One region of the Corynebacterium poyangense genome, then DNA from elsewhere that is predicted to be linked to it. Evidence: predicted binding sites of a transcription regulator. Region 1 holds the regulator's gene; the other holds the start of a gene.

Region 1 (14,773 bases):
GACCATTTCTACGCTAATCTCATCCAGATGATCCATGATGGATTCACAAGTTTCTCGGCCGTGGTCACTATGAAGTAAGGCGCAGTCAATACGAAGCGTCGGACCTAAAATATAGCCGTCTGGTTTTCGGGGTGAAAAGGCAAGAAACACCACCGAATCATGGGGGTAGAAGCCGAGAATCCCCGGTATGTTTGCGAATAGACCACCTGGAGTAGAAAATCGTGGAGAACTAGTCATGACTGGATAATCTCGAACCATTGACATTATTCACTATTCCTATCAGGGAGATCTGTGGAAAACTTTTCAGCATCTAGAGTTTTCCCCAGATCCACTGACATAGTTTTCTCGAATTCTTCCAGTGCCCATCGTGAGTTAAGATAGTTCCTTACGCGGGAATGAACGTCACGGCTAATATGTTGCACTTGATGTGCTACAAATAGCCAACGGCAGTAATAGCAGAGATGGAGGAAGGTGACTCATGACGGAACCCAATCGCCGCATGTATGAACTGGAGTACCCTTCTCCTAGCGTAAAATCTGAAGGGAATGGGCAAACAACCCTCGTTGTGGCGCTGCAGGGTTATGCCGATGCTGGCCATGCCATCGAATTGGCCTCAGATCATCTCAAGGCTGCTCTCGACAGCCGGCCTCTCGCCCATTTCAACAATGATGAACTCATCGATTACCGCTCTCGCCGTCCAGCCGTGACCATCGAACACAACAACATCACCAATAGCGAAGATTTGACCTTGGATATGCGTGTCCTTCGGGACCCCCAAGGTCATTCATTCCTTCTTCTCAGCGGCCCCGAACCAGATTTACGTTGGGAAGCTTTCACGCAGGCTGTAGCGGATTTAGTTGAGCAGTTCGACGTCACCAACACCATTAGCCTGTACTCAGCGCCGATGACTGTACCTCACACCCGCCCGTTGGTGGTATCTGGCCATGGTAATGCCCCGGAACTGCTACGTCGGATGTTCGGTTTTGATTCTCGATTAATCGTTCCCGGCTCAGCGTCCCTGTATTTGGAACGGGAATTGCACCGACGGGGCCGAAACGTCGCGGGATACACCGCGCAAGTGCCTCACTACCTCTCGGCATCTCCCTACCCGGAGGCTGCCTTAAAGTTGCTTCAAGCTGTTAGCGAGGCCAGCGGTCTGAAATTGCCTCTGGGAAGTTTAGAACGAGATGCCCAAAGAATTGCTGAGCAAGTAAGCGACGGCATTTCCGATAATCAAGAGATTCAGCAAATCGTTGCTGCCCTAGAACAGCAATATGATGAAGAGATCTCACAATATCGAGAAAGCCATCCCCAAGCGATGCTACCCGGAGAGCCTGAGGTCCCCTCCGGGGAACAAATTGGCGAGGAATTTGAACGCTTCCTGGCTGGGTTAGATCAACCTCATCAGGGGTCTGAGGACCATCACCCCCCGCTATTTGAGCTTCCGGAGGAGCCTCCGCATCCGCCAGAAAACCATCCTCACTATTTCCCTGAGGATCTTTTCAAGGCTGATCCTCAAGAAGGTAGGGATCCGAATAATACTACTTTCGAGGATGATCCCGATGGCTCACCCTCCCCTGAGGACGAGGGATATAACGAGGGTCCACACTAAGCCAGTAGGCTAGTCGCTGTGAATCTTTCAGCGATGCTGCCCGACCTCCGTGACGTTCCCGAGTCCTTACTCGACGAATCTATTTTTGATTCCTTTGTATCGTGGACTCGGGATCACGGAATCACCCTTTACCCGGCCCAAGAAGAAGCATCTCTGGGTATTCTCGCCGGCGACAACGTAATCCTAGCGACACCAACTGGTTCCGGGAAGTCGATGGTGGCTAATGCCGCCCATTTTATCGCCCTCGCTCGGGGACAGCGGAGTTTTTATACCGCACCCATCAAAGCATTAGTGAGTGAAAAGTTCTTCTCCCTCTGCGAAACCTTCGGCCCCGAAAACGTGGGGATGATGACCGGCGATGCCACCGTCAATGGACGTGCCCCTATTATTGCGGCCACCGCGGAAGTAGTAGCAAATATCGCCCTTCGCCGAGGTACAGATTCCGGCATTGACCAGGTCATCATGGATGAATTCCACTACTATTCCGATCCAGACCGCGGATGGGCCTGGCAGATTCCACTTCTGGAACTACCTCAAGCGCAATTCCTATTAATGTCAGCTACCTTAGGAGACACTGATGCTCTCTCTGAGGATTTAAGCAAGCGAACGGGTAGAACCACCACCTTAGTTGCCAATTCAGAAAGACCTGTTCCCCTCGAGTTTTCCTACGTCTACACCCCCATCCACGAAACGATCGAAGAATTACTTAAGACGTCCAAAGCACCCATCTATGTCGTGCATTTTTCCCAACGAGAAGCCACCGAACGCGCCCAGGCGCTGACCTCAATGCGCATTATCGACTCCGAAACAAAAGAGAAGATTGCTGCTGAAATCGGTGATTTTCGGTTTAGTTCTACTTTTGGGAAAACGCTTTCCAAGCTCCTTCGTCGCGGAATTGGAATTCATCACGCCGGAATGCTTCCCAAATATCGTCGCCTCGTAGAAAAGCTTTCCCAAACCGGTCTATTAAAAGTCATTTGCGGTACGGACACCCTGGGAGTGGGGATCAATGTCCCTATTCGAACAGTCCTTATGACCGGATTAACGAAGTTCGACGGGCATCGAGATCGCATTCTCAAGTCTCGGGAGTTTCACCAAATCGCCGGACGAGCTGGACGAGCCGGTTTTGATACATGTGGGACTGTCGTGATTCAAGCACCCGAACATGAAATTGAAAACTGGCGTTTGCGGCAGCGAGCCGGCCAGGATCCGAAAAAACTGAAGAAACTCCGGAAAAAAGCAGCGCGGCCAGGTGAAGTTACGTGGACGGAAAAGACCTACGAGCGGTTGACTCAACAAGAACCGGAACCGTTGACGTCGCAATTTAGGGTATCGAATTCGATGCTTCTCAACGTCATCGCTCGGCCTGGGGACGGCTATCAGCATCTTAAACACCTGTTGCGAGAAAACCATGATACTCGGACAAAACAAAATCAAGAGATTTTAACGGCGATTGATCTTTTTCAAGGCCTGGTCAACGCCGGTATTGTCGCTAAGGTCCCCGACGGTCGCGATGATGAGGGACGGATCTATCACCTCACCGAGGATCTCCCCTTGGATTTCGCCTTAAACCAGCCCCTTTCCCCCTTTGCCCTAGCGGCATTGAGTCTCTTAGATCCGGACTCCGATACTTTTACCTTAGACATCATTAGCACTTTTGAAGCTATTCTTGATGACCCTCGTCAAGTCCTTCACGCTCAACAGCGAGCTGAACGCAGTGAAGAATTAGCCGCTCTCAAAGCAGATGGGGTAGATTACACCGAACGCATGTCCATTATCGAGGACGTCACCTACCCCATGCCACTTGCTGATGAGTTGGAGCAGGCCTTCGTGACCTTCGCCGAAGGTCACCCCTGGGTTAAGGAATTCGATATCTCCCCGAAATCAGTCGTCAGAGACATGATTGAGCACGGTATGACTTTCTCTGACCTGATTGCCACGTACGGATTAGGGCGTTCGGAAGGGGTAGTGCTTCGCTATCTCACGGATGCATGGCGCACGCTAAGCCGCTCAGTGCCCGATGAATACTACACCGATCAGCTAGATGATGTTGTTGAGTGGCTAGGTGAAATGATTCGTCAGGTTGACTCCTCACTCGTGGAGGAATGGGCGCAAATGTCTGATCCTGATACTCCGATTACTCCGGAAACCTTGGAGCGAGAACGCGCATTTGGCATCAGTGATCCAGACGCGCTGACTGCTAATCGGCGAGCTTTTGGAATTATGGTGCGAAACTTCATGTTCCGCCTGGTCGAGCTTTTCGCCTTTGAAAAAGAGGAAAGACTCAGCGACATTCTTGATTACCTGGATACTGCTGATAAACCTGACTGGCCAGCAGCCCTCGATGACTATTTTGATAACTACGCTGATCTAGATTTAGGGCCGGACGCCCGCGGTCCGGAATATTTCTCTATCGAAGACCAAACTCTCAGCGCTGGACGGGTCTGGAAGGTTCGTCAAATCATGAAAGACCCCGAAGGCGACAACGCTTTCCAGTTAGTTGCTTATGTTGATCTTGATGAGTCCGATGCTGCGGGTGAGGTTAGACTGTCTCGACTGGAATTAGTGAGCAATTAAGAAAACACAACCGCCACCGGAGGAGTTTCCGGTGGCGGTGAGGTGTGTTCGACGAGCTATGTTGACGTCGAGCTTCTAACTAGCGGGCAGCCTCGATCTGAATGCTCTGAGCAACTGCTTGCACTACGGCAGCAATCTTAATAGCTTCCCAGACCTGTTCTTTGCTGAAACCTTCTTCACGAACAGTGTGAGCGTGGGCCACACAGCAGTGCTCGCAACCGTTGATGGACGACGCAGCCATGGACCACAGTTCGAAATCTGCCTTCTCCACACCGGGTTTAGCAATGATGTTCATCCGGAGACCAAATTTGACCTGGGCGTAATCATCTCCGAGCCAGTTCTTAGCCCGATAAGCCACATTATTCATGGCCATGATGCTGGCGGCACCTAAAGCAGCATTAACAGCTTCATCGGAAAGATGCTCGCTGGCTTCTTCCGAGATTTCCGAGAACACCGTATCATTTCGAGTAGCTGCTGCGGAGGCCAGCAAGCAGCCCCACAGTTGCTGTTCATTGAGCTCGCTGGAACGAATCAAGGATCCCAAGTTCAATTTGAGGTCCTTGGCGTATTCCGGCAGGCTGGAGCGCAAGTTATCAATGCTCATTACTTAAGAGCCCCCTGCACAACTTCCATCTTGTCGATGTTCTTCGTGGGGTCATTAGCCTGCCAGTTGCAAGCACAAACTTCTTCAGACTGCAACGCGTCGAGAACGCGCAGCACCTCATCGACATTGCGTCCCACAGCGTCGGGAGTAACCGAAACAAATTGAATAATGCCGTCGGGATCAATGATGAAGGTAGCTCGATCAGCCACACCAGCGGAGTTTTCCACACCCAGGGCACGGATGAGATCGTGACGGATGTCGGAGAACATCGGGAACGGGATTTCCTTCAGCTCAGGGTGGGTTGCCCGCCAATTGAAGTGGGAGAACTCGTTGTCGGTGGAGCCACCCAAGATCTGGGTGTCGCGATCTTCAAATTCCTCGTTGAGCTTGCCGAAAGCTGCAATTTCCGTCGGGCACACGAAGGTGAAGTCCTTCGGGTAGAAGAACACAACCTTCCACTTACCTTCGTACTTGTCTAGCGAGACGTTCTCAAAATAGTCCTCCGGCTGCTGCGCATTGGCCTTGTGCAGGTCTCCACCTTTTAGTGCGGTGAGCTCGAACTCGGGGAACTTTTCGCCAACGGTCAAAATCGCCATAACTTAACTCCTCCTCAGAGTGTTCTTTTCTAGGCCAGATCTAAGATTTCCTGGCCAAGGCAACCGAATGGCTGCCAACGACCCCCATTATGCACACCGAATCCCGTCGCGTCAATAGGAAATTACAACCAAGTCCGTTATAGTTATAGGTGTGTTTAATAAAGACTACCGACCCACCCTCGCTCAGCTTCGAACATTCGTTACTGTTGCTGAAAACCGCCACTTTGGCATTGCGGCAGCAAAATTAGGCATCTCCCAACCTTCTCTTTCTCAGGCCCTCGTGTCATTAGAAACTGGGCTCGGCGTGCAATTGATTGAGCGCTCCACGCGCAAGGTGTTAGTCACCCCCACGGGATTAGAGCTTCTACCTCTTGCTAAAGCCACGCTTGATGCCGCCGATGCATTTTTAGCCCGATCCAAAGGCGTTCAAGGCACTCTTACTGGGTCGCTGACGTTGGGGATTATTCCTACTATTGCCCCATATCTGCTTCCTGACTTATTGAAGCTTGTCCACGCGGACTACCCAGAACTGGAACTCAGCATTGTTGAAGACCAAACCCGCCACCTGGAAAATATGCTCCGGGACGGGCAAATTGATATGGCTCTTATGGCAGTACCTTCAGAATTACCGGGGATGCGTGAGATTCCGCTCTATTATGAAGACTTCGTTGTTGTGGTGCCCGAAGGCCATAACTTAGCCGGTCGCCATGACCTTGATCTGGAATGTTTAGAAGATCTGGACTTACTGTTATTAGATGACGGGCATTGCCTCCATGACCAAATTGTTGAACTGTGTCGTCAGGCAAATATCAAGCCTTCAGATGCCGCCCACGCTATTACCCGTGCGTCTAGCTTGACCACCGTCATGCAGCTTGTTGTTGGCCACATGGGTAGCACCTTGGTCCCCGTATCCGCGGTTGCAGCAGAATGCCAACGCCCCGGTTTAGCTACGGCTACGTTCGACGACAATGTCACCGCCCGACGCCGGGTGGGTCTGGTCTATCGCCATTCCAGTGCCCGTGAAGAAGAATTTATGGCTTTCGGAGCGATGATCACCCGAGCCTTTAATTCCGTTGCTCGCCAAAGTCGCGCGCTCCTCTGAGTTTCCTCCGATACAGAGCTAGAATCTAGCTTCAGTATGTCTCACTCTGCCTCTTCCCCCACCCGCGCTGATCTTTTTTCTCGACTCCCCCACGTTTCCCTCATCGAGGAACGTCGCTTCCGTCGGAGATTAAAAAAGGCCCGCTCCAGCTCCGCTCTCAACGCTATCGCACGAGATATTTCTGCCGCTGAACACCGCCTTCAACGTCGTCTCGACGTAATCCCTGAGTTGTCTTTCCCGGAACAACTGCCGGTGAGTGCGCGCAGATCTGACATCGCAAAGGCAATTGAAGAAAATCAGGTCGTTATTATTGCCGGCGAGACAGGTTCGGGTAAAACTACACAGATCCCCAAAATTTGTCTCGACATAGGCCGGGGGCGCCGGGGGCTGATCGGTCACACTCAACCTCGCCGCTTAGCCGCTCGCAGTGTTGCTGAAAGAATTGCCGAAGAACTGTCTCAACCAATTGGCTCGACAGTGGGCTACGCCATCCGCTTTGATGATCACGTTTCACCAGACACCAGCATCAAGCTGATGACAGATGGAATCTTGCTGGCAGAAATGCAGCGAGATCGCTTCTTTAACGCCTATGACACCATCATCATCGACGAAGCCCACGAACGCAGCTTAAATATTGACTTCCTCCTGGGTTATCTGAAACAGCTGCTGCCGAAAAGACCGGATCTCAAGGTAATCATCACCTCAGCTACTATTGACCCAGAGAGTTTTGCCCAGCATTTTTCCCAGCCCGATGGCACCCCAGCTCCCATTATTGAAGTTACTGGCCGAACGTACCCAGTCGAGATACGGTATCGACCCTTAACCCAAGAAAAGGGCAAAAAACTTATCGATATTGATCCGCTAGATGGTGTAATCTCCGCCTGCGAAGAACTCATGGCTGAAGGGCCCGGGGATATTTTATGCTTTTTCCCTGGAGAAAGAGATATCCGCGATGCTTTAGAAGCCATTGAGGGACGTCGCTGGAAAGGAGTTGACGTCACTCCCCTCTTCGGCCGCTTATCTAACCAGGAACAGCACAGAGTCTTTGCTCCTCACTCGGGCCGACGCATTGTCTTGGCCACCAATATCGCGGAAACGTCACTCACCGTACCCGGAATTCGCTATGTGGTAGATACCGGAACCGCTCGAATTTCACGTTATTCCTCTCGCACTAAGGTTCAACGACTACCCATCGAGGAAATCTCTCAGGCTAGCGCCAATCAGCGTGCTGGCCGGTGCGGACGAGTTGCTGAAGGTATTGCCATTCGTCTTTATTCTGAGCAAGATTTTCTGGCTCGGCCGGAATTTACCGATCCGGAGATTTTGAGAACAAATCTGGCAAGTGTCATTTTGCATATGGCTCATTTACATCTGGGAGACATTAGCCAATTCCCCTTTGTTCAAGCTCCAGATACAAAAGCCATTCGAGACGGTATAGCACTTCTTCATGAATTAGGGGCTTTAGAGGGCAAAGAAAAACATCATGAACCTGTGTTGACGAAAGTTGGAAAAACCTTGGCGCAAATTCCGGTTGATCCGCGGATGGCTAGGATGCTTATCGAGGCTGATCGACTGGGTTGTCTCAGAGACACCATAGTGGTTGTGGCGGCTATGACGGTACAAGATGTCCGTGAACGTCCCTTAGAATTTCAGACCCAAGCAGCCCAAAAACATGCGCGCTTTAGAAATAAGAAAAGTGACTTCCTGGGGATTTTAAATTTATGGGATTATATTGATGAACAGCGCAAAGAGCTATCAGGAAACCAATTCCGTAAAAGGATGAAAGCTGAATATCTCCATTATCTCCGAATCAGAGAATGGCGAGATTTAGTTTCCCAGCTTCATGATGTCACAAAAGATTTGGGCTGGACGGAGCCAGAATTCCGAGCCGAACAACGTGACCCTGAAGCAATTCACCGATCCCTCCTATCGGGTTTGCTATCTCATATCGGAGTCAAGGATTCCTCCACTCCTGATTTCCAGGGTGCGCGTAATACCCGTTTCCGTATTTTCCCTGGATCGGCGCTTTCCAAAAAGCCGCCACATTTTGTTATGGCGGCGGAGCTCGTCGAAACATCTCGGTTATGGGCTCGTGAAGTGGCTGAGATCAAGCCGGAATGGGCTGAGAATCTAGCGCCGCATTTGCTTAAGCATCACTATTCCGAGCCTGTGTGGTCTGCGAAGAAGGTTGCTGCGCAGGTACATCAACGCTCTACTCTTTTTGGTGTCCCGGTCGTCGATGACCGGCTTGTTCCCTATCACCGAATAGATCCACGTGCCGCCCGCGATATGTTTATTCGCCACGCACTAGTCGATGGGGAATGGAACACCCATCATGAGTTCTTTCATCGGAATCTCGCTGCATTGGATGAAGCCGGAGACGTCGAAGATAGGCTACGGCGCCGTGGGATTGTCGCCGATGATGAGGCACTATTCCAGTTTTATGATGCTCGTCTGCCGGAGTACGTAACCCACGGCAAGTCTTTTGACTCTTGGTGGAAGAAGAATCAACAACAACACCCTCACCTCTTAGATTTCGATAAAAAGGCTCTGTTGAGTGAAGAAGCCGAAGCAGCAACCGAGGTGGATTTCCCAAATTCGTGGACTCATTCTCAACATCAATTTGACTTGTCTTATCGCTTTGAGCCCGGCCATCCTCAAGATGGGGTTACTTTGCATGTTCCCCTGCCCATGTTGGCTTCAATTGATGCCACGGAATTTGACTGGTTGGTTCCTGGGTTGCGCTATGAATTGCTAACCGAACTGATTAGAAGCCTGCCGAAGACTTTAAGGCGGAATATAGTTCCGGCACCTGAGTATGCTGAGAAAGCTCTTCAACGACTACGCCCCTACGCCTCATCCCTGACTGCTCAGTTAGCTGAGATTCTCAGTGATCTAGGGGGGCAACGTATCACGGCGGAAGATTTTCAGCTTGGCAAAGTCTCTCCGCATTTAAAGATGTCCTATGCGGCTATTGACCGTCATCAAAAAATAGTCGATGCGGATAAAGATTTAGCTGCCCTAGTCAAGCGCCGAAGCCAGCAAATTAGGTCATCAGTTAGTCGCGTGAGTCGCAATGTGGAAAGCACGGTCGTTAAAACCTGGAATCAAGATACGCTAGGGACAATCCCTCGCAGCATCATGACGACAGTGGACGGACAAAACGTTGAGGCATATCCCGCGTTAGTAGTCAGCGCTCAAGGATTATCTATGAAGGTTCTCCCTACCCAGGCCGCAGCAGATACGGCGATGATGACCAGCATTCTCACCCTCCTGTTACGGGAAATCACTGTTGGGGTGGCACCAATGATCAAAGGGCTTCCCTTGCAACAAAAAGTAGCTATTGATCGCTATCCTCACGGTGGCGCGGATGGTCTTATCAACGATGCTCGGATAGCGGCGACCAGGGATGCTCTGATAGCAAACGGTGGCCCAGTGCGTGACCCCGATGAATTCACCATATTGTTGGGGAAGGTGAAAGATGAAGTACCAGGTCGGGTCAGGAAAAGTGTGGTGGCCTTGGCCCCCGCGCTGGTGAAATTTGAGAAAATTCAAGCCGAATTAGCCACCTGGACTGGCGAGGCAATCGTGGATATGCAGAGTCAGCTTGACTTCATGTTGCCTCAGAATGCACTCACGAAATATGGGATTTCCCGCCTTCAACACTTGCCACGTTATCTCCAAGCCATTGAAATTCGTTTAGAGGAAATGAGCCGCGATCCGGATCGAGACGCTGATCGTCAGGACCAAGTGGAAGAAGCACAAGAGTATTTAGCGAAGAAGCTCACGAAACTTCCACCGAACAGAGCTCAGTCCACAGCTGTTCGCGATATTCAGTGGCTCATCGAGGAGTTCCGCGTTAGTCTCTTCGCTCAACGTCTAGGGACAGCTCAGTCCGTTTCTATGCGGCGTATTCAAAAAGCAGTAGATAAGCTGCGCTAGTTTCGCTAGGAGCACTTGACCACGAATAGCTACTCTTCGTGCCGAAATTTCCGACGCATTAACCTGATCTCGCTCTCAAAGTCTTCTGCTGAATCGAAAGACTTATATACCGAAGCAAAACGCAGGTAGGCTACCTCATCCAACCGGCGTAAAGGTTCCAAAATTGCAAGACCAATGTCATTGGCCGCCACCTGCGAACTACCCTTTTTCCGAACAGCTTCCTCTACTTCCTGAGCAAGTAGTTTCAAAGCATCGTCGGAAACATCCCGGCCTTGACACGCCCGACGTACACCAATGATCAGTTTGTCGCGACTAAAAGGCTCAGTAATACCGTTTCTTTTGACAACGAGAAGCACCGCCTTTTCCACAGTGGTAAATCTCCCACCGCAACTACTGCACTCTCGTCGCCGCCTAATCGTCATACCCGCGTCGATGACCCGTGAGTCGATCACTCTCGAATGAGGAGTCTGACAAAAAGGACAGAGCATGAAGCCAACCTCGCACTAGGAAGAATTCTCAGCTGTATATCCTAGTGATCTGCTGGTACATGAGAAACCGCCTGGGTCCCATAAGAATTACTGTGGAGGTCATCGACACTATCCAAAAAAAGAAAACCTCCCAGGAGGCTCAATCCGAACACACCTCCGAGAATAAAATTCAGTACGTTGGTGCGTCGAACCTGGTAATTTCGACTCCCGTTTCCTGAATTCCCCTGCGTTCCCGCAATGCCATAATCACGTTTATATGTTCGATTCATCACTGATAGTGTTCGCACATTATCTCCATGCTCCGAATCCTTGGACATAGTAGGAGGATCCCAGACCTGGCCTTTAAAAGAGGGCCGAGAAGCGTGAAAATTGCGCCCTAAAATGCATGGTTTCTGAGCAATAGTCATTTCCGAATACCTTTCATTTCAATGTCATTGAACGTTCTGCGCTAGAGATACTAGACCTTCCAATGGACCATCCCGTTCTCTTCTTCGCTTCTATGTTCGATTTATAGCAATAATTCGAACATTTGTCCAGAGTTGTCGGTGTTTTAGTCGAACAGCTGTACCAAGATGAGCTAAAGTAAGGTACAGTGAAGTGAAGTACCGCATCGAAGATTGATGAAGAAGGGGAAGTATATGCCGCGGAAAAAGGGGGTTCGGACCTCAGTTAATAAGAAGTTAGATCAGTCAGATTTATCTGAGCGTCAACGGCGGATCTTGCAAGTTATTAATGACGCCGTCGTGCTTCGCGGATACCCCCCGAGCATTAGAGAAATTGGTGACGCTACTGGTTTACAGTCAACCTCATCCGTCGCCTATCAGCTCAAGGTTCTGGAAGAAAAAGGGTATCTACGGCGGGATCCAAATAAACCGCGAACCGTGAATCTTCGACTGCCGGATCAGTACACCTCCCCACAGCAGCGTGCGAAACAACCTGAACCCGACATCGACGCTGAACGCACCCCTCCTAGCTACATTCCTATCGTGGGGGAGATTGCAGCGGGAGCCCCTATCCTCGCTGAGGAAAATATTGCCGACTACTTCCCACTTCCCGAAGAAATTGTTGGAGATGGTGAATTATTCATGCTCAAAGTCGTCGGGCTTTCCATGAAAGACGCCGGCATTCTTGACGGGGATTGGGTAGTTGTTCGTTCACAACCAGTTGCAGAAGTCGGTGAATTCGTCGCCGCCATGATCGATGGAGAAGCAACAGTCAAAGAATTCCACCGCGATCGCTCAGGAGTGTGGTTACTTCCCCACAACGAAAGTTTTGATCCCATAAAAGCCAACGACGCCATCATCATGGGGAAAGTAGTCAGCATACTCAGAAAACTCTAATTCTGTTTCCACCACCTGCCCTCACCCCCATTTTTGGTTAGCTCTCTGACATATTTCTTCTCTCATCCGACCTCAACACGCACACTATAAGACCAGGTTATCGCCAGATTGTGCCCGATTATCCGCAGTACTTTGGGTATAGTCGGGCATCTCTTATGCCCGATCCCACGCATAACAACATAAATAGTGGGAACATAGAAACGTGAATGCCCATTTTCGCTCACAATGGGGGCACAAAGTTTAAGGATGATGATGTACGCAGAGGAAAGACGGAGACAAATTGCCTCGCTGACCGCAGTGGAGGGAAGAGTCAACGTCACAGAACTAGCAGGTCGCTTTGACGTGACCGCTGAAACCATCCGACGAGACCTCGCTGTTCTTGACCGAGAAGGGATTGTTCATCGAGTCCACGGCGGTGCGGTTGCTAGTCAGAATTTCCAAACCACTGAGCTTAGCCTTGACACTCGATTTCGTTCTGCACCCACGGCTAAATCAGCAATAGCTCGAGCAGCACTGAAGTATTTACCTGAACCTCATGGCGGAATGTTCCTGGATGCCGGAACCACGGTCACGGCTTTGGCTAATCTCATTGCCGAACAACCACATGCCCGCGACTGGTCAATCGTCACCAACTCTTTAGCGACTGCTCTTGACTTGGCTAATAAAGGGATGAGTGAAGTCCAACTCCTCGGTGGCAGCGTACGGGCTATCACTCAAGCAGTCATCGGTGATACAGCTTTGCGAACCCTAGCTCTCATGAGGGCTGATGTAGCGTTTATTGGCACCAATGCTTTGACTATTGATCATGGACTATCAACAGCGGACTCTCAAGAAGCTGCCATCAAATCTGCCATGGTCACAAATGCGCACAAAGTTGTAGTGCTATGTGATTCCACAAAGATGGGGAATGATTATTTGGTGAGTTTCGCTGGTATTGATGACATAGATGTCGTCATTACTGACACCGGAGCCGCAGACACCTTTGTTCGAGCTCTACGAGAGCGAGATATCGAAGTCGTGTTAGCAGAGTGACCATACCCCGTCATTGAACACTTAAGGCCTAGGCTTCTCTGCGAGCCTAGGCCTTAGGTTTAAGCAGATGCCAGGTTATCCCAGCAAAATAGCACGAACGGCTTCGCGAGCCTCTTGAGCGCCAGAAGAATCAAGCGCAGCTTCCGCAGCTTTTTGGCAGGTTTCAAGATCGACTTCAGCTAACTGAGCACCGACACCAGCAACAGCAGTTGAGGCGGCAGATAAGGAATCCACTCCCAAACCAGTAAGAACACAAGCCAAAAGTGGATCAGCTGCTGCCTCACCACACACCCCTACTGGGGTGCCGGTGCGTTTGCCTTCTAAACAGGTATGTTTAATGAGTCGAAGAACCGCAGGCTGCCAAGGATCCGTCAAATAAGCCAGCTGGGGAGACATACGGTCGGCGGCCATGGTGTATTGGGTGAGATCATTCGTCCCGATGGAAACAAAGTCCAGATAGGGCATGATCTTATCGGCCATAAGTGCCGCGGCTGGCACTTCAATCATGGCGCCGGCGGTCAAACCGCGCTCCTGGCACAGCCCAGCAAACCATTTTGCTTCCCTAGCGGTAGCCAACATTGGAGCCATCACCCAGGTAGGGGCTTGTTCCCCGCGCCCAAGCTTCTGAGAAGCCAAGGCAATAGCGTCGAGCTGCCTGGTCAACAAGGCTTCGTTATCTCGAGCAATACGCAATCCTCGTACCCCAAGAGCGGGATTCTCCTCTTCTGACATATTTGCGTAGGCAATCGGCTTGTCAGACCCTGCGTCCAAGGATCGCACTACCACCTTCGATTCAGGATAAGCAGCTAAAACCTTTGAATATACCTCCGCTTGTTCTTCGACGCTTGGCTCTTCCGTCGCGTTTAGGAAGCACAATTCGGTACGGAACAGGCCAATTCCTTCAGCCTGGGAACTCGCGGCAATTCGCGCCGCGTTGCCATCCTGAACGTTGGCAAGTAACTGGACTCTGTGCCCATCGCGAGTTGTAGCTGGCCCCACCCAGCGGGCGATAGCTTCAGCGCGGCTTCGTGACTCGGCAACCATCTGCCGGGCTTCTTCAGGGTCGGCATCAACAGTGACTGTACCCAGCGCCCCATCGACCAATACCACTTCACCGGCCGAAATATTACGCAGCGCGACGCCCGCCGCCACGATACACGGCAGATTAAGCTGACGAGCAATAATGGCCGTGTGGCTGGTCGGCCCGCCAAGCTCGGTGACTAACCCGATGATATGGGTTGTATCAAGGGCCGCAGTATCTGCTGGAGAAAGATCATCAGCGAACAGCACCGCTTCCTTGGAAACCTGCGGCAAGCCAGGTTCTGGTTCGCCGCGTAACTCAGCAACGACCCGGTCGCGAATATCCTTGAGGTCCATCGTCCGCTCTGCCATTACCCCACCGGCAGCCTCAAACATGTTGACGAACTTATCCGTCGCCGTCACCACGGAATATTCCGCCGAATGCCCACCCCGGACATTC
Region 2 (14,773 bases), 860 kb from region 1:
AATATCTGCGGCGAAAAGTTCAAAAGTACTCATCCCCGGTAGTGCTGGAGCAGGGACATCACTAAGCCCGGGGAACATTCCGTCATGCTCGGTAGCGGCCACCCCTGCTTCCCACAGAGCACGACGTCTATCCGGGACCAAGCATTCTAAGGCCCCACCTCGGGCCAAGATCTCGGTATGCTGCACCGTGAGATCAGCTCGTCGAGCTAAATCAGCAATAGAGCGAAATAGTCCATCGTTTCGGGCAGCTACTATGCGCTGGGCAACGGAGTCTGGCAGACCTTTGAGTGATGATAACCCTAACCGGATGGCCCCCTCGGGGCTATCTGCCGCTACTCCAGAATGATGGACACAGACCGGCAAGATGGGGACTCCATGGCGTCGAGCATCGGCAACTAATGACTGCGGGGAATAAAAACCCATTGGTTGTGATCGCAATAATCCCACGCAAAACTCGGCCGGATAGTGGTACTTAAACCACGCTGAAAAATACACCAATGAGGCGAAAGACTGGGCGTGGGATTCGGGGAAACCATAGGCGGCGAAAGCCAAGATTTTGTGCCATAAGGCTTCGGCGGTGTCGCCGACGATTCCACTTGTAGCGGCTAGCCCCTGGAAAAATTTTTCCCTCAGCACCGCCATCCGCGCAGTAGAACGCTGCGACCCCATAGCGCGTCGTAAAGCATCGGCCTCTGCTGCGCTAAACCCCGCTGCATCTACCGCAATATGCATAAGTTGTTCTTGGAACAGCGGCACCCCCAAAGTCTTTCTCAGAGATTTTTCTAAAACCGGGTGGTCATACGTGATTTCTTCTTCCCCTCGACGTCTCCGAAGATAGGGATGCACCGAACCTCCTTGAATAGGGCCGGGGCGAATAAGCGCAACCTCCACAACTAGATCAAAAAAGGTACGCGGTTGGAGTCGCGGCAAGGTAGCTAATTGAGCGCGAGATTCCACTTGGAAAACGCCGATGGCATCAGCGCGGCACAACATCTCATATACGGGTTCTTCGGTGAGATCTATTTCCCAAAGATTAATTTTCTGGCCACGATGGCGAGCAACTAAGTCGATCATGGCATGAAGAGCGCTAAGCATCCCTAAGCCCAGAAGATCAAATTTCACTAACCCGGCAACAGCGCAATCCTCTTTATCCCATTGCACCACGGAACGGTTCGCCATTCGAGCCCACTCGATGGGCACCACATCGGCAATGGGGCGGTCACAAATAACCATCCCTCCGGAATGTATTCCCAGGTGTCGAGGATGGCCAAGGAATTTCTCCGCGAGTTTTTCCACCTGCTCCGGCGCTTTATCGCTACGGCGTGACCAAGAATCAATAGTTCCTTGAGGATAGCCCAGCGCTCGCCCCGCATCCCGTCGCGCCCCTTTACGGCGATAACTTATCACATTCGCTACCTGAGCTGCGTTTTCTCTACCGTATCGGTGATAAACATACTGAATTACTTCTTCTCTTCTGCCGGATTCAATATCAAGATCAATGTCTGGTGGACCATCGCGCTCGGGGGATAAAAATCTTTCAAAAAGTAATTCTGCGACCATGGGTTCTACGTTCGTTATGCCTAAGGCAAAACACACCGCCGAATTTGCAGCCGATCCTCTTCCCTGGCATAAGATCCCGGAATGTCGACAAAACTGCACGATGCCATGAATGATAAGGAAGTAACCGGGGAAATTCAGTTGTTCGATTAAGGCCAATTCATAATCAATTTGGTGTTTCGCTTTGTGTGCTAAGGCGTCAGAAAATTTTCCGTAGCGCTGCTCCCACCCTTGGGCTACGAGTTCTCTTAACCAGGTCATCTCGGTATGCCCTGGAGGAACGTCCCAATTGGGTAAATTTGGAGCTAATAAGTCCAGGTCAAAGGCGCACTCCTGCGCGAGCTCAACAGTATATGACAGTAGATCAGGACGTCCGGGGAACATTCGACGCATCTGCTCGGCGGAACGTAACCACGGAGCACCCATAGGGTGAATCCGCCCTCGCGCTGCCCCTACTGATTGGTGATGAGCCAAAGAACGTTTAGCTCGGGCTAGGTCTTTATCGTGAACAGTCGCTACTGCTGGGCGAGCTGTCAAGATACCGTGGCGTGTTGGAAACTGATCTACCACGCAATGATGATCTGCATTGTCTGGAAGCATGGTGACTTCATATTCCCGAACTACAGAATTATTCCCCACTATATCGATCATCAGTTCTATATGGTGCGCCCAGTGATGATCTGCCAAAAAGACCCAGGTGTCGGCCCCTCTTTCTAAAATTTCTCCTAGCTCTGGATAGCACACTGCATCTTTATTCCTTGCTTTCATGCGAGCTTCGCTAATGAGCCGAGATAGACGCCTATACCCTTCAGGGCTGCGACACAAAATGGGTAAAATTCCTTCCTGAAGACTGAGCTCTGCCCCAAAAACCGTCGGTAATTTTAGCGCTTTGGCAGCTTCTGCAAAACGGACAGAACCATAGAATCCATCCCTGTCAAGCAGAGCTAATGCTTCTAGACCTAATTCTGCGGCACGCAGAACCATCGTTTCAGGATGAGATGCTCCGTCCTTAAAATTGAAGCTGCTGTAGGCGTGAAGCTCTGCAAAACCACCCGGCTTTGCCAACTCTAATGACTGAGGAGAAAAACCATCATCTTCTGTGATGGCAGGGACTGGTTCTGGCCCTGGCTGGCCCGATAAAATCCGTTCTAGCCGAGACCAACTTAGTGCTTCCCCACCGTGAAAATGCATAGCGATTATTCTAGTACACATGTTCGATATTTACAGCTTGGTCTACTATTAATGGGAATCAAATAGACTAAGTTGTCCGATAGTGATAATGTTCGGCTCGTTAGCAAATTCAGCGAGAGGGCATCTCTTATGAGAGTGCTCAGAAAGAAAAATAGAGGTGAATCCCCCATGTTCAAACGCGCCATGGCGGTCGGTTTAGCTGCTGCGCTCACCTTAGGAGGTTTAAGCGCTTGCTCTTCTCACAGTGATGGCTCCGAAATTAAAATCGGGACCACCGACTCCGAAAAGCAAGTGTGGAAAGTCTTAGAAGACAAAGCTGAGGAGCAAGGCATCAATATTGAGATGGTGCCATTTAATGATTACAACACCCCCAATGATGCGCTGGCTCAGGGTCAATTAGATGTCAACCTTTTCCAGCACCTTAAATTCCTCGCCACCTACAATGTTGGTTCCAATGCCAACTTGGTTCCTATTGGGGCGTCTGAGATCGTCCCGCTCGGGCTTTATTGGAAAGGCCATGACAACCTTGACGGTATCGAAGGCCAAGAAGTTGCTATCCCTAGTGACTCCTCAAACCAGGGACGAGCCATCAATGTGCTGGTCCAGGCCAAATTGATCACCCTCAAAGATTCGAACATCATTACCCCGACTCCAGCCGATATTGATAGCAAGGCCTCCAAGGTATCCGTTATTCCGGTTGACGCGGCTCAAACCACCACCGCCTATGGGGAAGGCCGCCCAGCTATTATCAACAACAACTTCCTAGATCGAGCTGGGATCGACGCCAAAGCAGCGGTGTTCAAGGATGATCCGAATTCCACCGAAGCGGAACCCTACATCAATGTTTTTGTAACTCGCCCAGATAACGCCGATAATCCACAGCTCACCAAGCTGGTAAAGATTTTCCATGATCCCGAGGTGCTGGAAGCTAATAGCCAGGATTCTCGCGGGACCAATGTGGCTGTTGACCGAGACGCCAGTGACCTCCAAGCCATCTTAAAGCGGCTGGAAGACGATGAGCGTTCTCATAAGAACTAGTAAGTAAGCAGAACGGAACTGTGACTCTTTCCACTTCACAATCACGACAGGGAACTGCTATTGAGTTCCGCCATGTCTCCAAAGTTTTCACGACCTCCGGAAAAGAAAAAACCACCGCCGTTGATGATGTCACGCTCAACGTGCAACCCGGTGAGATTCTGGGCGTCATTGGTTACTCCGGGGCTGGTAAATCTACCCTTGTTCGGTTAATTAATGGGCTAGATACCCCGACGTCCGGAGAGCTGTTGCTCGATGGAACCAATATTGTGGGACTGTCGGAACGGCAGCTACGCGCGATCCGCTCCAACATTGGAATGATTTTCCAACAGTTCAACTTATTTCAATCCCGCACCACTGCAGGAAACATTGAATACCCATTAAAACTCGCCGGAATGAAAAGTGCTGAGCGAAAACAACGGGTCACAGAGCTATTGGAATTCGTGGGACTTGCTGACCGTCATGACCACTATCCTGAGCAATTATCCGGTGGACAAAAACAACGGGTAGGCATCGCCCGCGCCTTAGCTACGAAACCAAAATTGCTCTTAGCGGATGAAGCCACCTCTGCTCTTGACCCGGAAACCACTCAGGATGTGTTGAAACTTCTCCGAGAAGTCAACCGGGAGCTAGGCATCACCATCGTCGTTATCACCCATGAAATGGAAGTGGTTCGTTCTATCGCGGATTCCGTAGCCGTCATGGAAAATGGCAAAGTCATTGAGCATGGCAGCGTCTACGAGGTCTTTTCTAACCCCAAAACCGATGTGGCTGCTCGCTTCGTCGCCACTTCGTTGCGCAATACCCCAGACCACGTAGAAACCGAGGATCTGCTAGCTCACGACGGCCGGTTATTTACCATCAACCTCACCGAAAACTCCGGATTTTTTGCCGCTGCTGCCCGCGCCCGTGAAGCAGGCGTCGAGCTTTCGATTGTGCATGGTGGGGTCACTACCCTACAGCAACGAAGCTTCGGAAAGATGACTGTCCGGCTTCATGGGCCAGAAACAGCAGTGGAGGAGTTCTACCGCAGCTTAGAGCGCAGTACTGATATTCAGGAGATCGCACGATGACCATCACTACCCTCGCCGCTGATTGGAACCGGCTAGGTGGAACATTCGCCAATGCCATCGTGGACACTCTCATCATGGTGTCCTTAGCCATGATTGTTGGCGGCCTCTTAGGCCTCGCCTTAGGTGTGTTGCTCTACACCACTCGTTCTCAAGGAATTTTGCGCAATAGCGTGGTGTACACCGTCCTTAACGTGCTGGTGAATTTTGTTCGCCCCATCCCCTTCATCATTATGATTGCCGCTTTTGGACCGTTGACCCTCATGGTGGTGGGAACCACGATTGGGCGAGAAGCCGCCACCTTCATCATGTCTATTGCAGCGACCTTTGGGGTAGCGCGAATTGTGGAACAAAACTTGGTGTCTATTGATCCCGGTGTCATTGAGGCAGCGCGAGCCATGGGGGCTGGGCCTTGGAAAATCATCACCACAGTGATCATTCCGGAGGCACTAGGGCCACTGGTACTGGGCTACACTTTCATCTTTATCGCTGTAGTCGATATGTCCGCCATGGCCGGCTACGTCGGCGGTGGAGGTCTCGGTGACTTCGCCATCACCTATGGTTATCGGGCTTTTGATTGGGAAGTCACTTACGTAGCAACTCTTACTATCATCGCCATTGTCCAGATAGCACAGCTTTTTGGTAACTGGCTATCTAAGAAAATCATGCGACGCTAGCTCTTTTTCACCATAGCTACCTCAACTGCTTCCCACACAGTCCCCTGTTTGGGCAAGGTGCCGCACGAAGCTACCACTCCATCAACGTGGCGGGAGGCTAAAGAAACCCGCCACACTCGGCCATCCCGGTGTGTTACTTGCTCTATTCCAGCAGCTGTATCCGCCGGGGTTATGAGAGTTAAATCCCCATAATGTACTTCTTCTCCGGCCTGGAGTAAAACCTCCACTACCGCCAACTCCGCAACTTGACCCGTCGGGCTATATATCCCCCGCCCCCGGTTAGCGAAAAGCGAGAAAAGACCATGGTGGGCGCGCTCGGTGATGCGTGCAGCATCAGCAATGGATAATCGGCCAAAGCTATAACCCCACGGCCATAGTAGAGCGGTCGCGGCAAAGCGGTGCCCTTTCATATGAGAGGTTTCCCAGACAATGTCTCCGCCGAATGAATCTTCTAAGGCTTGTGCAATCGGGCGACCTTTAATAGCGCAACACGCATCCCGTTTAGCGTGTGTGCAGATCAGGAAAAGTGGATGATCCACGGGATGGAACTGCGTGCAGTCCCAGGCGCTGGCAAGATCTAGATCCAGAATCTCAGCGGCATGAGAGATCGTGGTTCCTACGCACTGAGCTCGTTGATAGTCCACCACATAGACATGAAGTTCTTTGACCCGTCGCCCCTTACGGCCTGGCTTACGGATCAGCTGCAAGCCAGCCCCAGCGGATGTCACGTGCTCAGAGATCAGCGCGCTAAGTTCTACTCCAAAGGTATCTCCATCCAGCACATCGCGACTCCACCCACCAGGAAATTCCATAGCCACCACGCATCGTTCCTTTTTCCCTGTCCCCGGTAGTGGCTCTACCTGATGATCGGAGCATCGAACTGAACACTGATCTCCACATTGCATGAAACTTAGTGTACAAAGCACCCCTAGACGTAGCTTGCTTCAATTCTCCATTGCCCTTGTAGCCACACCATAAGCCAAGCACGCGGACGTTCCTCCCCTTCTGCCTGAGCAACAAGCTGGAGGCGAGCACAGCGCCCACCTCCGGCCAAAAGATCATCAACTGGCCAAGGCCCCGCCCACGCTAGGACTCGAAAACGTTGCTGTCCCCATCCCATAGCTACTGGTTCCCTCGTCAACAGCGCTTCCTGATTGACAAATACTGCTTGGCCTTGAGCGTCAACTAGAGAAATTCGGTGCGCAGGATGCTCCGGACCACCGCCCAAACGAGCTGGTAAAGGACCTAAAATAGCACCTTCCCACGGAGCCTTATGTGGCTGCTCTATGTCATCTTCCTCACCAAAAGGACGCATCCTAATTCTCTCCGCCACCCCACGCCCTCCAACGCTATGGGGTTCTACCACTGCCTGACAATCCAACATGGTTTGTACCCGTTGCGCTACCCGCTGTACCTGTGTGCGTTCTGAACGCCCACCCCACAATGGATCGGAACTATCGGGGGTGGAGACTTCTACCGGTTCTAGCGATAGTGCGGTCAGTCCACCACGACCACCAGAGTGTAACCAGGCATCCACTTGCCAACGGACTCGTTCTGCTGTGGCGGACTCAGTTAACGGGTCACGAGTACGCCACACCCGGCTAAGGTCTTCTTGTTGGATTTCAGCTTTAATGCGGAGCCGATGACATATCACCCCGGCCTGGTACAGGCGTTGATGTAATTGGTGGGCAAGCTTTCGGGCTAAAAACGCCGCCGTATCTATCCTGGTGATGGCTTCCTCAGGGAAATAGGAGACGCTCAAGTCCGGGGGAGGAGTTGCTGGCACCACACCATGGTGGCGGTCTGCTTGTTCCTGAGCGATGTTCCAGCAATGCACACCGGCGTGAGAAAAACGAGCCGCCATTGCAGACTTGGGTAGGTTCGCTACCTGCCCAAGGGTGTGAATACCAAGGTCTTTGAGGCGTTCTAGCACATCATGGTCGCAGCCTAGAGCCGGTTCTATGTCCAAGATGGATAAGGGAAGGGAGTCTAAAAAGGTGCGGGATTTTCCTTGGGGAACTACCTGACCGTAGCGAGCGGCCAGCACTGCGGTAGAGATGCTATCAGCTACGCCTAGGAAACAGTCACTACCGCGACGGGCCACAGCATCAAGGAGAAGTTCACCTGCTGTATCTTCCCCACCGTAATAATGGGCAGCAGCGGTGGCATCAAGGATCACCAAACCAGGTCTTAGTATTTCTGCCGCAGCCACAACCTCATCCACAGCCGCCACAATGCTGCTGAAAATACGAGCATCTCGATCCTGGTCCCGAGTTGCCAGAGATAGTTTCGGGCACAGAGCTTGAGCTTCGCGCAACCGCATCCCCCGACGCACCCCTGCATCACGAGCCTTAGTATCGCATACCCATATCCGGTGATCCGAAGCTAGTGCAGCCGGGGCGCAAAGACCAGCAGCTTGGATCGGCCAGTCGGGAAACCATAGGGCCATAATGCGAGAACTCATGGATAGGTTGTCTAGAGGGCTGATAACACCGAATATTCACGACCAGTTTCTCCCCCAGAGAGGTAGGTTTCACGAATAACTCCCCCTTCTTGAATCCCAAGTAATACCTCCCGAGACACACTATCTTTCCTTTTAATACATAGCAGAAGATCAATCTGGTTAATGCGATTTATTCCGCGCCCAATACCATGAAAATCCCAGATGTGGGCTTCTATTTCCACAGCAGTACCCGGAAGATGCCGCCCAACCATCAAAAAAGCAGCCGGAGCTAACCATATTTTCCCTAAGATAGAACGCGCTTGGCTATGCGTCAGGGGAGGTTGTGCAGTGTCCGATGGAATACGGCACACCACCAGATCCACTCCCTCGGCAAGAACCGTGGCAATAGTAAGCGCCTCTGCCCCTGGGTTGGGGACAGCTAACAGATAGGAAAGGTCTCCACCAGCCTCGGCGATAGCCGCATAACTTAATTCTGGCCATCCCACCACAGCAACATGTCCACCATGAGAACTAATATGAGCAATCACTATGGCAGCTAACATGGTGGATTCACTCATCTGAGTCACCCTATGACGAGCTAAACCCCCACCCGGCAAATATTGAGCTAAGACTGGCATGAGAGCAACAGTGTCCGCACTCGACGGCAGCGGCAACTCTTCCCCTCGCCCCATGCCGACAAGCTGAGCACGCAGAGTGGCGATTTTATCCGCCCGGCTCAACCCCTCCAAAGATAGAACACTTGTTCGAACCATAATTCACAGTATGCCGCTTTTTTCAACCCGGGTCAACACTGCTTTTCTCCCTTGTCAAACTATGTCACAATGTCTCCTATGCTTCCCGCTAGCCCCATCCCCACCCCAGCCTCAGTCAGAATCTTCGCTTCACTACTAACTGGGTTAGCCGTCGCCATTCTCTCCACCAGCCTTAGCCGCGGAGTTCAAGTATCAATCATGGTGCTATGCCACCCCTACCGGCGGAAAATCCGCACCTACCTCGAAAGCCACAATGTTGTCTACCGGCCCACTCTCACTTCCCTCTTCCCGCTCTTTCTCGTGTGGCTAGCGCTCATGTTGGTTCCGGTCTTGGCTCCGCTCCCCAGCTACGGAACTTTCCTGATCTGGATCGGAATCAGCGCCTGGATGTATCTCAGTATCCCCCATATCGATGGCTCCCGCGCACTAGCCCACATTTCCCACTAGGACTACAGCACTAAATGCACCGTCGTCGTGTCTTTAACGACGTTCTACTTTCGATACTGTTCTACGGTGTCTTCGATTTTATTATTGGCCCATACATAAAACCACTGCATGAGGCTAAATATCGCCCACATAACTAGAAGAGTAGGGGCAAGCCATAGCCAGGGGAAATGCCCTAACGCGACCACAAGAAAACTAAAGAGCACAGCAAAAAGCAGAGTTCTTCCTGGTTGAGTCTCAAAATTCTTGCGTGGTCTGGGGGCCATCATGATCCTTCCTGCTGCGACAAACCTATTGTTTTTTGTCTAACTACTTTTAATCTAGCGCTCGAGACTGAGCCCACCGGGTAAGCGCATATCTATTAGATTGTTGAGTTTTCCGTAAAATATTAGAGGCGTGAGTTTCTACGGTTTTGATAGAGATAAAAAGTCTTTGAGCAATTTCTCGATACGTATAGCCACGAGCTAATAACCGCAGAACTTCCTTTTCTCTCCGAGTCAAAGCATCCACAATGGGGTCATCTTCAGCGTGTTGGGCTTCTTTCGCTGGCTGACCACCGGCAAAAGCATCTAAAACAAAACCTGCTAATCGTGGTGAAAAGTACGCATCCCCACTGGCTACCTGAGTGATAGCAGCGGCCAAATCAGCCCCAGAAATTGATTTCCTCACATAACCACGCGCTCCAGCTCGAATTAACGCAATAACATCTTCTGCGGCATCAGATACGCTCAATGCTAAAAATCTGGTGTCGATGGTCGTTCCACGAATCACCGCTAAGCCACCGCCGTCGGGCATGTGGACGTCTAAGAGCACGACGTCCGGGTGCGTGCGTTCAATACCGGAGATCGCCTCAGTCACCGTGCCGGCTTCGCCGAGGACAGTCACACCACTGCCCATAAGTTCAGTGCGCACCCCGGCGCGAAAGACTGAATGATCGTCGACCAAAAACACAGACACCATAGATGTCATGCTAGCGGCACCACCAAGGAAATCTCTGTGCCCTCCCCCGGTGCGCTATGAATCTCTGCTTGACCACCGATGCGCTGCATCCGCCCGTAAATGGAGTCCCGGATCCCATGCCGGTGCGGAGCAACCTCCGAAAGCTCAAATCCTACCCCCCGGTCTCGAACATAAACCTCCAACGTATCCCCGGTATTTTCGGCATACACGTTAACTGTCTGTTGCCCGGAATGTCTCGCCGCATTTTGAATAGCTTCGCGCGCAGCCGCCGCCACAAGTTCAGTTTTTTCATCAAGCGGAAGATCATGGCCGACGCACACCGGAGCGATGCTCACCCCGTACCTATCTTCGATCTCGGCGGCAGCATTATTGAGAACTTGGAAAAACTGTCGTCCCCCAGGTACGGGAGGGTCAAAGAGCCATTGTCGAAGTTCTCTTTCTTGACCTCGGGCCAGGCGAGTTACTTCTCCGGAGTCTTCGGCCCGCTTTTGAATAAGCGCCAGCGTTTGCAGCACCGAATCATGAAGATGAGATGCCATTTCTGCCCGCTGATCTGCGGCCACCCGAGCGGTTTCTGTTGCTACTATTTGACGCCAGATTTTCATCAGGAGCGGAGCGGTTAAGAACAAAATTCCCAGGACAGTCAAAATGACCGTGATAAGGGCGGTGCCAAAACCACCGGTCCCGAGATTCCAGAGAACCACCCCGACGATGATTCCGCCCAACATCAAAATCGCGCCCACAATAACAGCTATTTTTGCTCCCCAGGACCCTACGCCTCGGTCATACGCCATCCAGGCAATAAATAACCCGCCCACTGTAAGCACCAAGGGAGCCAGGAAACCCACCGGGATGAGGTTAGGGAGGTTCCCAAACTTTAGGACAAAAAACACTCCGACAAGGACCACGAGCCACACGGAATTGCGGCCATGATGTGTGTTTTCACTCTTGGTTCGGGGTTGACTGTGTTGTGTTTGTGCAGACAGAGATTCATCTTCAGCAGGGGTGAAAGCCCATAAAGCGAGATACAGCGCCAGCCCTAACCCGGACACCATGACTAATAACAACAGACCTATCCGCACCATCCGGGTATCCCAACCGATGTGCTGGGCTAAACCAGCGGCTACTCCGCCGAGGACTCGATTCTGCGTCGGTCGCACAAAAACCGGATACGGGCTTATTGTCCTCCCAGATTCTTCTTCCCCGCGCGTTGTCAGATAGGAATCCACCCTTGTCCGCGCAGAGATATCCGACGGCTGAGACGTCGAATATGTTTCTTTCCTGCCTTCGTCCTGTGGAGGATACATACCTGTTATTCTTTCATCCTCTCAAGGGCATTGACATCGGTGATTACCCTGATTTTACGCAGAAGATCAGGGGCTTCCCCGATAGGAAAACCTGTGATCACCAGTCACACTAGAACTATGAACACCAATCATCCTTCCGCTCAGCCCAATCGTTCCTGGGATACCAGGATGAAAGATCTCTGGGCTACGCGCCCTTATCGACTACCCGACGAAGAAGGCGGTAACGCGATATTCGCCGGCGTCTGCGAAGGCATTGCCGTGCGTTACCAGGTTGATCCCACCCTGATCCGCGTTCTCCTTGCCCTTATCTCCATATTTGGCCTGGGCTCGGGTTTCTTTATTTACTTCCTCTGTTACTTGATATTCCCTCTTCCCAGCACCAAACGTTCCCCCTGGGAAGACATCCTCGATGGTCACGGTTCATTCGGCGCCTGGGCAGCGCTTATTCTCCTGGTGCTGGTATCTCTAGGATCAGCGGGCAGTAGCGCCGTTTTAAGCCTGGTGGCCATGCTTATTTTGTTTTGGTTTCTCTATGAACGCCAGCCCTATCCTCCTACGTCCCCAGGATCAGAGGCAGCTATTAGCTCCGACGTCCCGCTAAGCGGAGATCCACACCACCGCACTCCCCCAGCGTGGGATCCCTTAGGAACTGCTCCTTTTGCTTGGGATCTTCCGGAACCTGGACCCCGGCCGGAGGAGGGTCAGTCTCCCTCTTCTCACCGGAAACTCTGGAAAATTATTCTCGGGGCCGCGGCTGTGGTGGGAATCGTGACAGTAGGCTTAGGCTCCTTGATCTTTAGCTGGAACGTAGCTCATCACTTCAGCCCCTCACTCGGGGATCAAACTATCACCGTAAACCAGGTAGATGGTTTAGCATCTCACTATGAATCGTCTGTTGGTGATTTGAGCCTGGATCTCACTAACCTCCCAGCCTTGGATAAAGACACCACCATCACCATCAAGTCTGGGGTTGGTGACGTGGACTTATACCTTCCCAAAACAGTCCCCGTCGAGGTGAACTGCGCAGGCGGGATCGGCGATAGGGAATGTGGAGTATTCCCCGCCCAGGATGCGAGTAACAGCGCTAAACTCACCGTCGACCTTCATTCCGCAGTGGGTGACTTCTCCGTTCACCCACCACAGTCCTAGCCTATTCCCACTCAATAGTTGCCGGAGGTTTAGACGTAATATCTAGCACCACCCGATTAATCTCCGGCACCTCATTGGTGATCCGGGTGGAGATTTTCTCTAATACCTCATGGGGAACCCGCACCCAGTCGGCAGTCATAGCGTCTTCACTGGCGACCGGGCGTAGGACAAGAGGATGTCCATAGGTGCGGCCATCACCTTGCACGCCGACGGAACGAACATCAGCTAATAGCACCACGGGGCACTGCCAAATCTGATCATCAAGACCCGCAGCGGTGAGCTCTTCTCGAGCAATAGCATCAGCAGCCCTTAAGATCTCTAACCGCTCAGCAGTGACTTCTCCGATAATGCGGATTCCAAGTCCAGGGCCAGGGAAAGGTTGACGAGCCACAATGACCTCTGGCAAACCTAGCTCACGCCCGACGGCTCGCACCTCATCTTTGAAGAGCAGACGGAGCGGCTCTACCAGGGTAAATTCCACATCATCAGGCAAGCCGCCAACATTGTGGTGGCTCTTGATATTGGCAGTTCCAGCTCCTCCACCAGATTCCACAACATCTGGGTACAAGGTTCCTTGAACAAGGAAATCTACCTGTTGGCCTTCAAGCACCCCAGCCACAGCGCGTTCAAAGGCGCGAATAAACTCCGCCCCGATGGCTTTGCGCTTAGCCTCCGGTTCGCTGATCCCGGACAGCTTAGCTAAAAATGCCTGCTGCTCATCCATAGTGACAAGTTTTGCGCCCGTAGCAGCCACAAAGTCTTTTTCAACTTGCTCTCGTTCTCCGGCGCGCAACAAACCATGATCCACAAAGACACAAGTCAAGCGATCACCAATGGCGCGCTGCACCAAGGCTGCGGCAACGGCGGAGTCTACTCCTCCAGACAGTCCACAAATTGCCCGGCCAGTTTCTCCCACTTGCTCCTTCACCGCGGCGATAAGTTCTTCAGCGATATTCGCTGCGGTCCAATCTTGCTCTACCCCGGCAATCTCGGTTAAGAATCGGGTCAGGACTTCTTGCCCGTGGGGGGAATGAAGCACTTCAGGATGGTATTGCACTCCGGCCATGCGTCGGGCGGGACATTCAAAAGCCGCTACCGGAGCACCCTCAGTCCGGGCAGTAACCTCAAATCCTTCCGGGGCTTGAGATACCGCATCTCCATGGCTCATCCACACCTTATGGGTGTGTTCGAAACCTTGATGGAGGCTTCCGCCAAGAACATCTAAGTCAGTACGTCCATACTCCCGATTTCCGGTGTGGGAGACAGTTCCCCCCAGAGCATGGGTCATGGCCTGGAAACCATAACAAATACCGAAAACCGGTAACCCTAGCTCCAAGATCTCCGGATCTAAGGTGGGAGCACCTTCTGCATACACAGAGGCTGGCCCACCAGAAAGAATAAGAGCTACCGGATTTTTTTCTTTTATCTCCGCCACGGTTGCGGTATGTGGAATAACTTCCGAATACACTCGCGCTTCCCGCACCCGACGCGCAATGAGCTGCGCATACTGGGCGCCGAAATCAATAACCAGAACGGGCCGATGTTGAATACTTTGGTCAGGCTGTGTCACGGCCCTGATTCTACGTTACGAGAGGTCGGAAATAATGTTCAGATCCACTTTCTGGAAACGTTTCAAATCTGTGAAGCCGCACTTTGCCATGGCTCTGCGCAAACCACCGACAATATTTTCCCCACCCCAGACTTGGGTGGAGGGGCCGTGCAGAATATGGGCAAGGCTGGGGCGATCCACAGTTTCACAACCTTGATCGCTGATCTCTAGTGCGCGGCTTGCGAGCACAAACCCACGGGGGAAACGCGGATGGGCTGCTGCTGCTTGCCAGTACCACCCTTCAGCGGGGGTTTCTTGAGCGGGAGCAAGTACTTCGCCCAAAATAACGGCGTCAGCACCGCAAGCAATAGCTTTGGCCACATCTCCTGAGGTGTAAATCTCACCGTCGGCGATGACGTGAACGTAGCGGCCTTCGGTTTCATCGAGGTAATCACGCCGGGCTGCAGCAACATCAGCAATAGCTGTTGCCATGGGTGACTCTAATCCCAATGCCAAATCATTTGTATGCGAACCGCCGCCTACAATCACACCCGCTGCACCGCTTCGCATGAGGTGTAAGGCTGTAGTGTAATCACTGACCCCGCCGGCGATCACCGG

Evidence for each region. The regulator LexA, encoded in region 1, represses DNA repair genes until DNA is damaged. The targets are predictions, from matches to a motif close to CGAACANNTGTTCG.
Region 2: the regulator LexA is predicted to act here: its motif matches at 2,761-2,774, upstream of GP475_RS02830 (error-prone DNA polymerase).

What each region holds. Positions count from the first base shown of each region.
Region 1 covers NZ_CP046884.1:1,436,321-1,451,093, forward strand. Annotated here, with positions in the region: gene GP475_RS06760 (DUF4192 domain-containing protein) at 1-264, opposite strand, end outside; gene GP475_RS06765 (PAC2 family protein) at 479-1,612, shown strand; gene GP475_RS06770 (DEAD/DEAH box helicase) at 1,646-4,189, shown strand; gene GP475_RS06775 (carboxymuconolactone decarboxylase family protein) at 4,269-4,793, opposite strand; gene GP475_RS06780 (peroxiredoxin) at 4,793-5,389, opposite strand; gene GP475_RS06785 (hydrogen peroxide-inducible genes activator) at 5,541-6,491, shown strand; gene hrpA (ATP-dependent RNA helicase HrpA) at 6,528-10,433, shown strand; gene nrdR (transcriptional regulator NrdR) at 10,463-10,921, opposite strand; gene GP475_RS06800 (hypothetical protein) at 10,963-11,328, opposite strand; gene lexA (transcriptional repressor LexA) at 11,560-12,261, shown strand; gene GP475_RS06810 (DeoR/GlpR family DNA-binding transcription regulator) at 12,514-13,293, shown strand; gene ptsP (phosphoenolpyruvate--protein phosphotransferase) at 13,369-14,773, opposite strand, start outside.
Region 2 covers NZ_CP046884.1:576,667-591,439, reverse strand. Annotated here, with positions in the region: gene GP475_RS02830 (error-prone DNA polymerase) at 1-2,748, opposite strand, end outside; gene GP475_RS02825 (MetQ/NlpA family ABC transporter substrate-binding protein) at 2,917-3,786, shown strand; gene GP475_RS02820 (methionine ABC transporter ATP-binding protein) at 3,807-4,856, shown strand; gene GP475_RS02815 (methionine ABC transporter permease) at 4,853-5,530, shown strand; gene GP475_RS02810 (sucrase ferredoxin) at 5,527-6,435, opposite strand; gene GP475_RS02805 (Y-family DNA polymerase) at 6,459-7,994, opposite strand; gene GP475_RS02800 (hypothetical protein) at 8,006-8,746, opposite strand; gene GP475_RS02795 (hypothetical protein) at 8,816-9,193, shown strand; gene GP475_RS02790 (hypothetical protein) at 9,238-9,459, opposite strand; gene GP475_RS02785 (response regulator) at 9,506-10,150, opposite strand; gene GP475_RS02780 (ATP-binding protein) at 10,156-11,457, opposite strand; gene GP475_RS02775 (PspC domain-containing protein) at 11,575-12,606, shown strand; gene guaA (glutamine-hydrolyzing GMP synthase) at 12,608-14,176, opposite strand; gene GP475_RS02765 (GuaB3 family IMP dehydrogenase-related protein) at 14,192-14,773, opposite strand, start outside.